2 regions of the Kocuria sp. SM24M-10 genome follow, and region 1 is predicted to be linked to the other one. Evidence: predicted binding sites of a transcription regulator. Region 1 holds the regulator's gene; the other holds the start of a gene.

The links. Region 1 encodes HspR, which represses chaperone genes until heat shock. Its sites were predicted from a motif close to AAGTTGAGTCNNNNNGACTCAACTT; they were not measured.
Region 2: a site for HspR is predicted at 1,783-1,807, ahead of ABL57_RS18695 (Hsp20/alpha crystallin family protein). Genes of this name have one in related genera too.

Annotation. Positions count from the first base shown of each region.
Region 1 covers NZ_LDNX01000132.1:9,770-14,294, forward strand. Annotated here, with positions in the region: gene ABL57_RS15805 (multidrug effflux MFS transporter) at 1-84, opposite strand, end outside; gene ABL57_RS15810 (TIGR00730 family Rossman fold protein) at 250-864, shown strand; gene trmB (tRNA (guanosine(46)-N7)-methyltransferase TrmB) at 869-1,780, shown strand; gene ABL57_RS15820 (GNAT family N-acetyltransferase) at 1,777-2,265, shown strand; gene ABL57_RS15825 (heat shock protein transcriptional repressor HspR) at 2,393-2,833, opposite strand; gene ABL57_RS15830 (DnaJ C-terminal domain-containing protein) at 2,835-3,851, opposite strand; gene ABL57_RS15835 (nucleotide exchange factor GrpE) at 4,006-4,525, opposite strand, start outside.
Region 2 covers NZ_LDNX01000157.1:31,712-36,236, reverse strand. Annotated here, with positions in the region: gene ABL57_RS23450 (TetR/AcrR family transcriptional regulator) at 1-512, opposite strand, end outside; gene ABL57_RS18700 (Gfo/Idh/MocA family protein) at 594-1,688, shown strand; gene ABL57_RS18695 (Hsp20/alpha crystallin family protein) at 1,844-2,347, shown strand; gene ABL57_RS18690 (NADP-dependent isocitrate dehydrogenase) at 2,539-4,525, shown strand, end outside.

The DNA.
Region 1 (4,525 bases):
TGCCGCCACCAGCACGACCCGGTCCGCCCTGCCGCTGAGACGCAGACGGGAACGGACCGGCTGGCCGGGGGTGGGTGAGCTCATGGTGGGTCGGTCCTCGGGAAGGGGCGTGCAGGGGCGGGTGCGGGTGGTGATGGTGGGTGCGGGGGCGGAGCGGGGACGGGGCGGCGGGCGCCGCTGTGGATGCGTGGCAGGGCGCGGGTGCAGCCCGGTTCATGCTATCGGCGCCGGTGCGGCGAGAATGTCCTCATGAGACTCGCCGTGTACACCGGGGCCTCCCTGGGCTCCGACCCCCTGTTCGCCGAGGCCGCCGCGGCCTTCGCCACCGAGCTCGCCCGCCGCGGGGTGGGCGTGGTCTACGGCGGCGGCCACGTGGGACTGATGGGCGTCGTCGCCGACGCCGCCCTGGCCGCCGGCGGCGAGGTGATCGGGGTGATGCCGCGCTCCCTCGTCGAGGACGAGACGGCCCACACCGGCCTGACCGAGCTGCGCGTCGTCGGGACGATGCACGAGCGCAAGGCGGAGATGGCCCGCCTCGCGGACGGGTTCGTGGCCCTGCCCGGAGGGCTCGGCACCCTGGAGGAGATCTTCGAGGCGTGGACCTGGCTGCAGGTGGGGGTGCACGCCAAGCCGGTCGGCTTCCTCGACGTCTCCGGGTTCTGGGGGCCGCTGCTGGACGCGGTCGCGGCGATGTCCGCCGCGGGGCTGGTGCGCCCGGAGTACCGTGACGCCGCCGTGGTCGCCCGGGACGCGGACGAGCTGCTGGCCCGCTTCGCGGTGTGGGAGGCGCCTCGCCGGCGCTGGGCCGAACCGCTCCTGCCGGACAGCGCCACCGGACCGGTCCGGCCTGCGCCTAGGATGTAGGGCGATGACCGAGCACACTCCCTCCCCCGCCGACACCCCTGCCGAGCCGCCTGCCGACGAGGCCGCTGACGTGAGCGCCGAAGAGGGCGCCGCAGGAAGCGCCGAGACGACGTCCGAGGATCCTGCCGAGGAGGCCGCCGGAGAGCACGCCGAGGGCGTCGGCCAGGGCCCCGTCCCGGAGGCCTTCCACCGCCGGCCGTACTCCTTCGTGCGCCGCGGTGACCGCCTGACCGCCCGCCGCCAGAAGGCGTGGGACGACTGGGCGCCCACGCGCGTCCTGGACGTCCCGCGCGTGCGCACCGACACCTCCGTGCACCCCGACCACGAGTTCGACGCGGCCGCGGCCTTCGGGCGCGAGGCTCCTCTGGTCGTGGAGGTCGGCTCCGGGCTGGGCGAGGCCGTCGTGCACGCCGCCGCCCAGGATCCCGCTCGCGACTACCTCGCCGTCGAGGTGTACAAGCCGGGGATCGCGGACCTGCTGCTCAAGGCGGGCCAGGCCGGCGTGGACAACGTCCGGGTGGTCCAGGCCAACGCCCCCGAGGTCCTGGAGCACATGCTGGCCCCCGCCTCGGTCGACGAGCTGTGGGTGTTCTTCCCGGACCCGTGGCACAAGACCCGCCACCACAAGCGGCGCCTCGTCTCCCCCGCCTTCGCCGATCTGGCCGCACAGGTGCTCGTCCCGGGCGGGCTGTGGCGTCTGGCCACGGACTGGCAGGAGTACGCGCTCGTGATGCGCGAGGTCCTGGACGCCGCCCCCCGGTTCGAGAACCTGCACCCGGGTCCGCTCGCCGACGACGAGCACCCGGACGTGGGCTGGGCCCCCCGCTGGGAGGGCCGGGTCCTGACGAGCTTCGAGCGCAAGGCGCAGGAGGCGGGACGCGTGCCGCGCGACCTGACCTACCGCCGGCTTCCGTGAGCGTGGCAACCTCCCCGGACGGCTTCGTCGTCGTGCCCCCGGGGGATCCCCGCACGCGGCCGCTGCTGGAGGGCCTGCACCGGGAGTACGTGGCGCGCTACGGTCCGTCGATCGGCGCGGAGGAGATGGAGCACCACCCCGTCGACGAGTTCCGGGCCCCCACCGGAGGCCTCGTGCTGCTGCTCGAGGGCGGGCTGACGGTGGCCGGCGGCGCCTTCCGGCGGCACGACGACGTCACGGCCGAGCTCAAGCGCATCTGGACGGATCCCGCCCACCGCCGGCGGGGGTACTCCCGGCGGGTGCTGGCCGAGCTCGAGCGGCTCGCCGCCGCCGCCGGCTACCGGCGGATCTACCTCACCACCGGCAACCGCCAGCCCGAGGCCTCCGCCCTCTACCGGAGCACCGGGTACGTCCCGCTTCCCGGTGTCGCCCACAGCTACGTGGACGGCGTGTACGACGTGGGCTTCGAGAAGCACCTGCGCTGAGCAGCACCTGCGCGGCCCAGCACCTGCGCTGAGCAACAGCTGCGCGGCCCAGCACCTGCGCCGAGCGGCGCCCGCGCCGGGGCGCGGACGCCCGGAGCGCCCGCCGTCCGCGCCGCCGGCGGGCGGCTCAGCGCTCCTGCTGCCGCGGCGGCCGGTAGAGCACCACGGCCTGGGAGATCTTGCGGGCCCGCGGGCGCGAGCCGCGGGCCATCCGCACCACGTCCCCGCCGATCCCGGCGGCGAAGATCCGTGAGGACTCCTCGGCCCGCTCCCGGGCCTCGTCGAGCTCCTGGGACAGCTCCGCCACCCTCGCCTGCAGGGCCGCGACCTGGTTCTCCAGCTGCAGGATGCGCCGGATGCCCTCCAGGGACACGCCCTGCTGGGAGAGCACCTGGATCTGCTGCAGCTTCTCGATGTCCCGCTGGGAGTAGCGCCGCGCCCGGCCCGGAGCGCGGGAGGGCTTGACCAGCCCGAGCCGGTCGTACTGGCGCAGCGTCTGCGGATGCATCTCCGCGATCTCCGCGGCCACGGAGATCACGAAGAGCGGCTGGTCGGCGTCGAGAGCCATCTCAGACCCGTGCCTTCGTGGCCAGGCCCGCCCGAGGGTCGTCGTCGGCGGTCGCCTCCGCGAACGCGCGGACCGCGGCCTCGGCCGCCTCGTCCAGGTGGGCGGGCACGTGCACCTCCACGGTCACGATCAGGTTCCCCGTGCCCTTGGCCGTGTTGAACCCGCGGCCCTTGACGCGGAAGCGCCGGCCCGAGGAGGTCCCGGCGGGCACCTTCAGCCGCACCGTGCCGCCGTCCAGGGTGGACACGTCCACGGTGGCGCCCAGGGCCGCCTCGGGGAAGCTGATCGGCACGGTGACCTCGACGTCGTCCGTGCCGTCCACGCGGGTGAAGAACGGGTGCGAGCCCACGTGCACGGTGACGTAGAGGTCGCCGGGTCCGCCGGGGCCGGAGTGGCCCTTGCCGGCGAGCTTCAGCTTCTGCCCGTCGCGCACCCCGGCCGGGACGCGCACCGTGGTCTCCTGGCCGTTGCCCCGGCGCAGCTTCACGGTGGTGCCCTGCACCGAGGAGCGGAACGGGATGGAGGTCTCCGTGCGGATGTCCTCCCCGCGGGCGGGCGGGGCCTGGTAGCCGGCCCCGGGGGCGCCGTAGCCGCCCGGGCCGCCGAACTGCGAGAACAGGTCCTCGAAGCCGCCGGCCCCGCCGAAGCCGGCACCGCCGGTGGAGTAGCTGGTCCGCCGGCGCCGGCCACCGCCGCCGGCGCCGAAGATGTCCCCGAAGAGGTCCTCGAAGTTCGCCGAGCCGCCCGCGCCGGCCGGGCCGCCGGCCGTGAAGCGGGCACCGGAGCCCATGGCCCGGATCGCGTCGTACTGCTTGCGCTCCTCCGGGTCGGAGAGCACGGAGTTCGCCTCGGTGATGTCCTTGAACCGCTGCTCGGCCTCCGCGTCCCCGGGGTTCTGGTCGGGGTGGTACTGGCGGGCGAGCTTGCGGTAGGCCTTCTTGATGTCCGCCTCGGACGCGTCCTTGGAGACGCCGAGAATGCTGTAGAAGTCCTTGTCGATCCAGTCCTGGCTGGCCATGACGCCTCCTTTCTCTGGGGCCGGTGGGGGTCCTGACGAGCAGCACCCGGTGGAAGTCCTTGAGTCGCCCCGGCGCGGTGCCGTGGCTGGGGGGACGGGAGGGGAGGCCCGTGGACGGGCCTCCCCTCCCGCGCCGGTCAGGCCGGGCCCGGCCTCACTCGGCGACGGCGACGGCCACCTGGGCCGGCCGCACGACGCGCTCGCCGATCCGGAAGCCGGAGCGCAGCACCATCGAGACCTGGTCGGGCTCGACCTCGCTGGTGGGCTGCTGGAGCACCGCCTCGTGGACGTTCGGGTCGAACGTCTCGCCGACCGCCCCGATGCGGGTCAGTCCCTGCCGGACGAGGATCTCCTCCAGCTTGTTCGCGATCGACGCGAACGGGCCGTCGGTGAGGTCCCCGGCCTGGCGGGCCGCGTCGATGTCGTCGAACACCGGCAGCAGGGTCTGCAGGAGGTCGCCGGTCACGAACGTGCGCAGCTGCTCCTTCTCACGGGCCGTGCGGTGCTTGAAGTTCACGAACTCGGCCTGCAGCCGGCGCAGCTCCTCGAGCCGCTCGGCGGCCAGCGCCGCGGACGGGTCCTCCTCCGCGGCCGCACCTGCGTCGGCGGAGCCGGCGTCGGTGGACTGCGGGGTCGAGAGAATGTCGTCCACGGTCAGGCCCTCCGGCCCGGCC
Region 2 (4,525 bases), on a different contig from region 1:
TCCGGGCCCAGGCCGAGCTCCTCGGCGGCCCACCGGCCGTAGCGCTCCTCGACCTGCTCGCGCACCCGGGCGAGGTGCTCGCCGGCCACCGCGGCCAGGGCCGGTTCGCTCACGGCCTCGCCCCACGTGATCAGCAGCAGCCGCGTGGCCGCCGGGTCCGCGGCGAGCCGCTCCAGCAGCTCCGCCACCCACCCGGCCGGGTCCCCGCCGGTGGCGCCCGCCGACCGCCCGGACCCCTCCCCCGCCGCGGCCCGGGCCGTGCCCTCGTCCCCGGCCGGTGCCGGATCCTCGTCCGCCGTCAGGACGCGGTCCAGAGCCGCCCGCGCGGACGCGACCACGAGCTCGTGCTTGGACGGGAAGTGGTTGTACAGCGCCCCCGCGGACAGGCCCGTCGCGGCGATGATCCGGTGCATCGAGGCCCCGCCGAAGCCGTGCTCCAGGAAGCAGCGGCTGGCGGCCGCGACGATCTCGCGGCGGCGCTCGTCCTTGTACTGCTGGCTGACCCGGGGCACGCCGCCAGTGTAGGCGACGAACGGTCGTTCGGTTCGGTGCCGGGGCCCGTCCCTCCGGGCGAGGCGTGGCAGAATGCGCCCATGCCTGCCACCCCCCTCCCGCCCTTCGTCGACGCCGCCCTCGACGCGGCCCACCTGGACGCCCCGCTCACGCCGACCGGCCGCACGCTCGGCTGGGGCGTGGTCAGCACGGCCGACATCGCCGAGAAGGTGGTCCCGGACATCGCCGCCCTGCCGGACGCCCGGCTCGTCGCCGTGAGCTCCCGCGACCAGCACCGCGCCGAGGACTTCGCCCGCCGGCACGGGGTGGAGCGGGCGTACGGGAACACCGCCGGGAGCACGGGCCTGGAGCGCCTCGCGGCCGACCCGGACGTGGAGGTGGTCTACGTCGCCACGCCGCACGGCTACCACCACCGGGACGTGTCCGTGCTGCTGCGCGCGGGCAAGCACGTGGTGTGCGAGAAGGCCCTGGCGATGACCGCCGCGGAGGTCCACGACCTCCTGGGGCTGGCGCGCGCGCACGGGGTGTTCCTCATGGAGGCCGTCTGGACCCGGATGACCCCCGGCTTCCGCACGGCGATGCACTGGATCCGGGCGGGGCGGCTGGGCCGGGTCCGCTCGGTCGAGGCCTCGATCGGCACCCGCCGCCCGGTGGACCCCGACCACCGGCTCTTCCGCAACGCCGACGGCGGCGGGGTGCTGCTGGACATGATGGTCTATCCGCTGACCTGGACCGGGGCCGTGCTGGGCGCCCCGGAGAGCTGGACGGCGCGGGCCGAGCTGGGCGCCACGGCCGTGGACCTGGACACCGCCCTGACCCTGGACTTCGGGCACGGCCGGGGCCATGTGAGCGGCACCCTCTCCAGCACCGTGCCGCACCAGGTCACCGTCAGCGGCACGCACGGCTGGCTGCGCGTGGACGGGCGGATCAACTGCCCCACGACCCTGGTGCTGCAGAGCGCCGACGGCGCGCGCGGAGGTGCCGCCCCGGTCGTGGAGCAGGTGGAGGTGACCGGGGCCGGGTACGTCTACGAGATGCGCGAGGCCACCCGCTGCATCCAGCAGGGGCTGCCGGAGTCCCCCGTGATGCCGTGGGCGGACTCCCTCGAGCTCGTCGAGCTCTTCGACCGGGTCCGGGAACGGATCGGGGTGGACTACCCGAACGACCGCCGCTGAGGGCCGCACCACCCCGCCGGCATCCGGGTTCGCCCTGGGCGATCGGCCGCGCCAACCGTTGAACCTCGCCCCGCGACGGCGCTATCATCGAGCACAGTTGAGCCGATATGACTCAACTAAATGTCAAGGGCACTGCTCATGGAGTTGAGGAGATGATGGACGTGGCCACGATGTTCACGCCGTTCAACGATTTCGACCGCCTCGCCGCCTCGCTGTTCGCCCGCCAGGGCCTGCGGGAGATGCCGATGGACCTCTACCGGGACGGCGACCGCTACATCCTGCGGGCCGAGCTGCCCGGCATCGACCCGGACAGCGTCGACGTCGACGTCGACGGTCAGCTGCTGACCATCCGGGCCGAGCGGAAGCTGCCCGAGGTCCAGGACGTCCAGTGGATCACCCGGGAGCGGCAGAGCTCCTCGTTCGTCCGCCAGCTCAACCTCGGCCAGGGCATCGACATCCAGAACATCGCCGCGAGCTACGACAACGGCGTGCTCACGGTGACCATCCCGGTGTCCGCCCAGGCCAAGCCGCGCAAGATCCAGGTGGTCTCCGGCCAGGGCGAGCAGCAGGCCCTGGACGAGGGGCAGGAGGGCGACCGGGTGATCGGCGAGGGCGAGCTCGTCAACGGCACCCGCTCCACGCAGTCCACCGAGGGCTGATCCCGCCGGCGCGCCGGCGCCCCGGCACCGCCGCGGCCACGGGCCCGTTCCCCCCGGGGAGCGGGCCCGTGGCCGTGCCCGGGAGCGCCCTCGGGCGGGCGCCGGTCAACGGGGCGGGCGCGGGCTCGGGTATCTTGGCACCAGGACACACCGACCCGCATCCGTCGACAGACATGGGAGACAGCCCGCACATGGCCAAGATCATCTACACCCGCACCGACGAGGCGCCCCTGCTCGCCACCTACTCCTTCAAGCCGGTCATCGAGGCCTACGCCTCGACCGCCGGCGTCGAGGTCGAGACCCGGGACATCTCCCTGGCCGGGCGCATCCTCGCGGCCTTCAGCGACCGGCTGCCCCAGGAGCAGCGGGTCGACGACGCCCTCGCCGAGCTCGGCGACCTGGCGAAGAAGCCCGAGGCCAACATCATCAAGCTGCCGAACATCTCCGCCTCCGTCCCGCAGCTCAAGGCCGCGGTGAAGGAGCTGCAGGAACAGGGCGTCGCCCTGCCGGACTACCCGGACGAGCCGGAGACCGACGAGCAGAAGGACACCCGCGCCCGCTACGACAAGATCAAGGGCTCCGCCGTGAACCCGGTCCTGCGCGAGGGCAACTCCGACCGCCGCGCCCCCGCCTCGGTGAAGAACTACGCCCGCAAGAACCCGCACCGGATGGGCGAGTGGTCCGCGGACTCCCGGACCAACGTGGCCACCATGGCCGCGGACGACTTCCGCGACAACGAGAAGTCCGTGGTCATGGACTCCGAGGACACCCTCCAGATCCGCCTGGTCGGCGAGGACGGCAGCACCACGGTGCTCAAGGAGTCCGTGCCCGTGCTCGCCGGCGAGGTCGTCGACGCCACGGTGATGCGGGCCGCCGCCCTGGACGCGTTCCTCGCCGAGCAGGTCGAGCGCGCCAAGCGGGAGGGCGTCCTGTTCTCGGTGCACCTGAAGGCCACCATGATGAAGGTCTCCGACCCGATCATCTTCGGCCACGTCATCAAGGCGTTCTTCCCGGAGCTCTTCGCCGCCCACGGCGCCACCCTGGAGCAGGCCGGCCTCTCCCCCGCCAACGGCCTGGCCGCGATCCTCAACGGCCTCGACGCGCTCCCGGCCGAGGTCCGCGACGAGGTCCGGGCCGCGATCGACAAGGGCCTGGCCGACGGCCCGGCGCTGGCGATGGTGAACTCCGACAAGGGCATCAGCAACCTGCATGTGCCCTCGGACGTCATCGTGGACGCCTCGATGCCGGCCATGATCCGCACCTCCGGGCACATGTGGGGCCCGGACGGCGAGGAGGCCGACACCCTGGCGGTGCTGCCGGACAGCTCCTACGCCGGGATCTACCAGGCCGTGATCGACGACTGCCGCGCCCACGGCGCGTTCGACCCGCGGACCATGGGCTCCGTCCCAAACGTGGGCCTCATGGCGATGAAGGCCGAGGAGTACGGCTCCCACGACAAGACCTTCGAGATCCCCGCGAAGGGCAGCGTCCAGCTCGTCGACTCCTCCGGCACCGTGCTGATCGAGCACGAGGTCTTCCCCGGCGACATCTGGCGCGCCTGCCAGACCAAGGACGTCGCGATCCGGGACTGGGTGAAGCTGGCCGTGACCCGCGCCCGGGCCTCCGCGACGCCGGCGGTGTTCTGGCTGGACCGCACCCGCGCCCACGACACCAACCTCATCGCCAAGGTCGAGCAGTACCTCGCGGAGCACGACACCGAGGGCCTGCAGCTCGAGATCATGTCCCCCATGGAGGCCACCGCGTTCTCCATCGACCGGATCCGCCGCGGTGAGGACACGATCTCCGTCACCGGCAACGTGCTGCGCGACTACCTGACCGACCTGTTCCCGATCCTCGAGCTGGGCACCTCCGCGAAGATGCTCTCCGTGGTCCCGCTGATCAACGGCGGCGGCCTCTTCGAGACCGGCGCCGGCGGGTCCGCGCCCAAGCACGTCCAGCAACTGGTCGAGGAGAACCACCTGCGCTGGGACAGCCTCGGCGAGTTCCTGGCCCTGGCCGCGAGCCTGGAGCACCTGGCCTCCACGGCGGACAACGCCCGCGCCCGCATCCTCGGCGCGTGCCTCGACCGTGCCACCGGCACCTTCCTGGAGGAGAACAAGTCCCCCAGCCGGAAGGTCGGGGAGATCGACAACCGCGGCAGCCACTTCTACCTGGCCC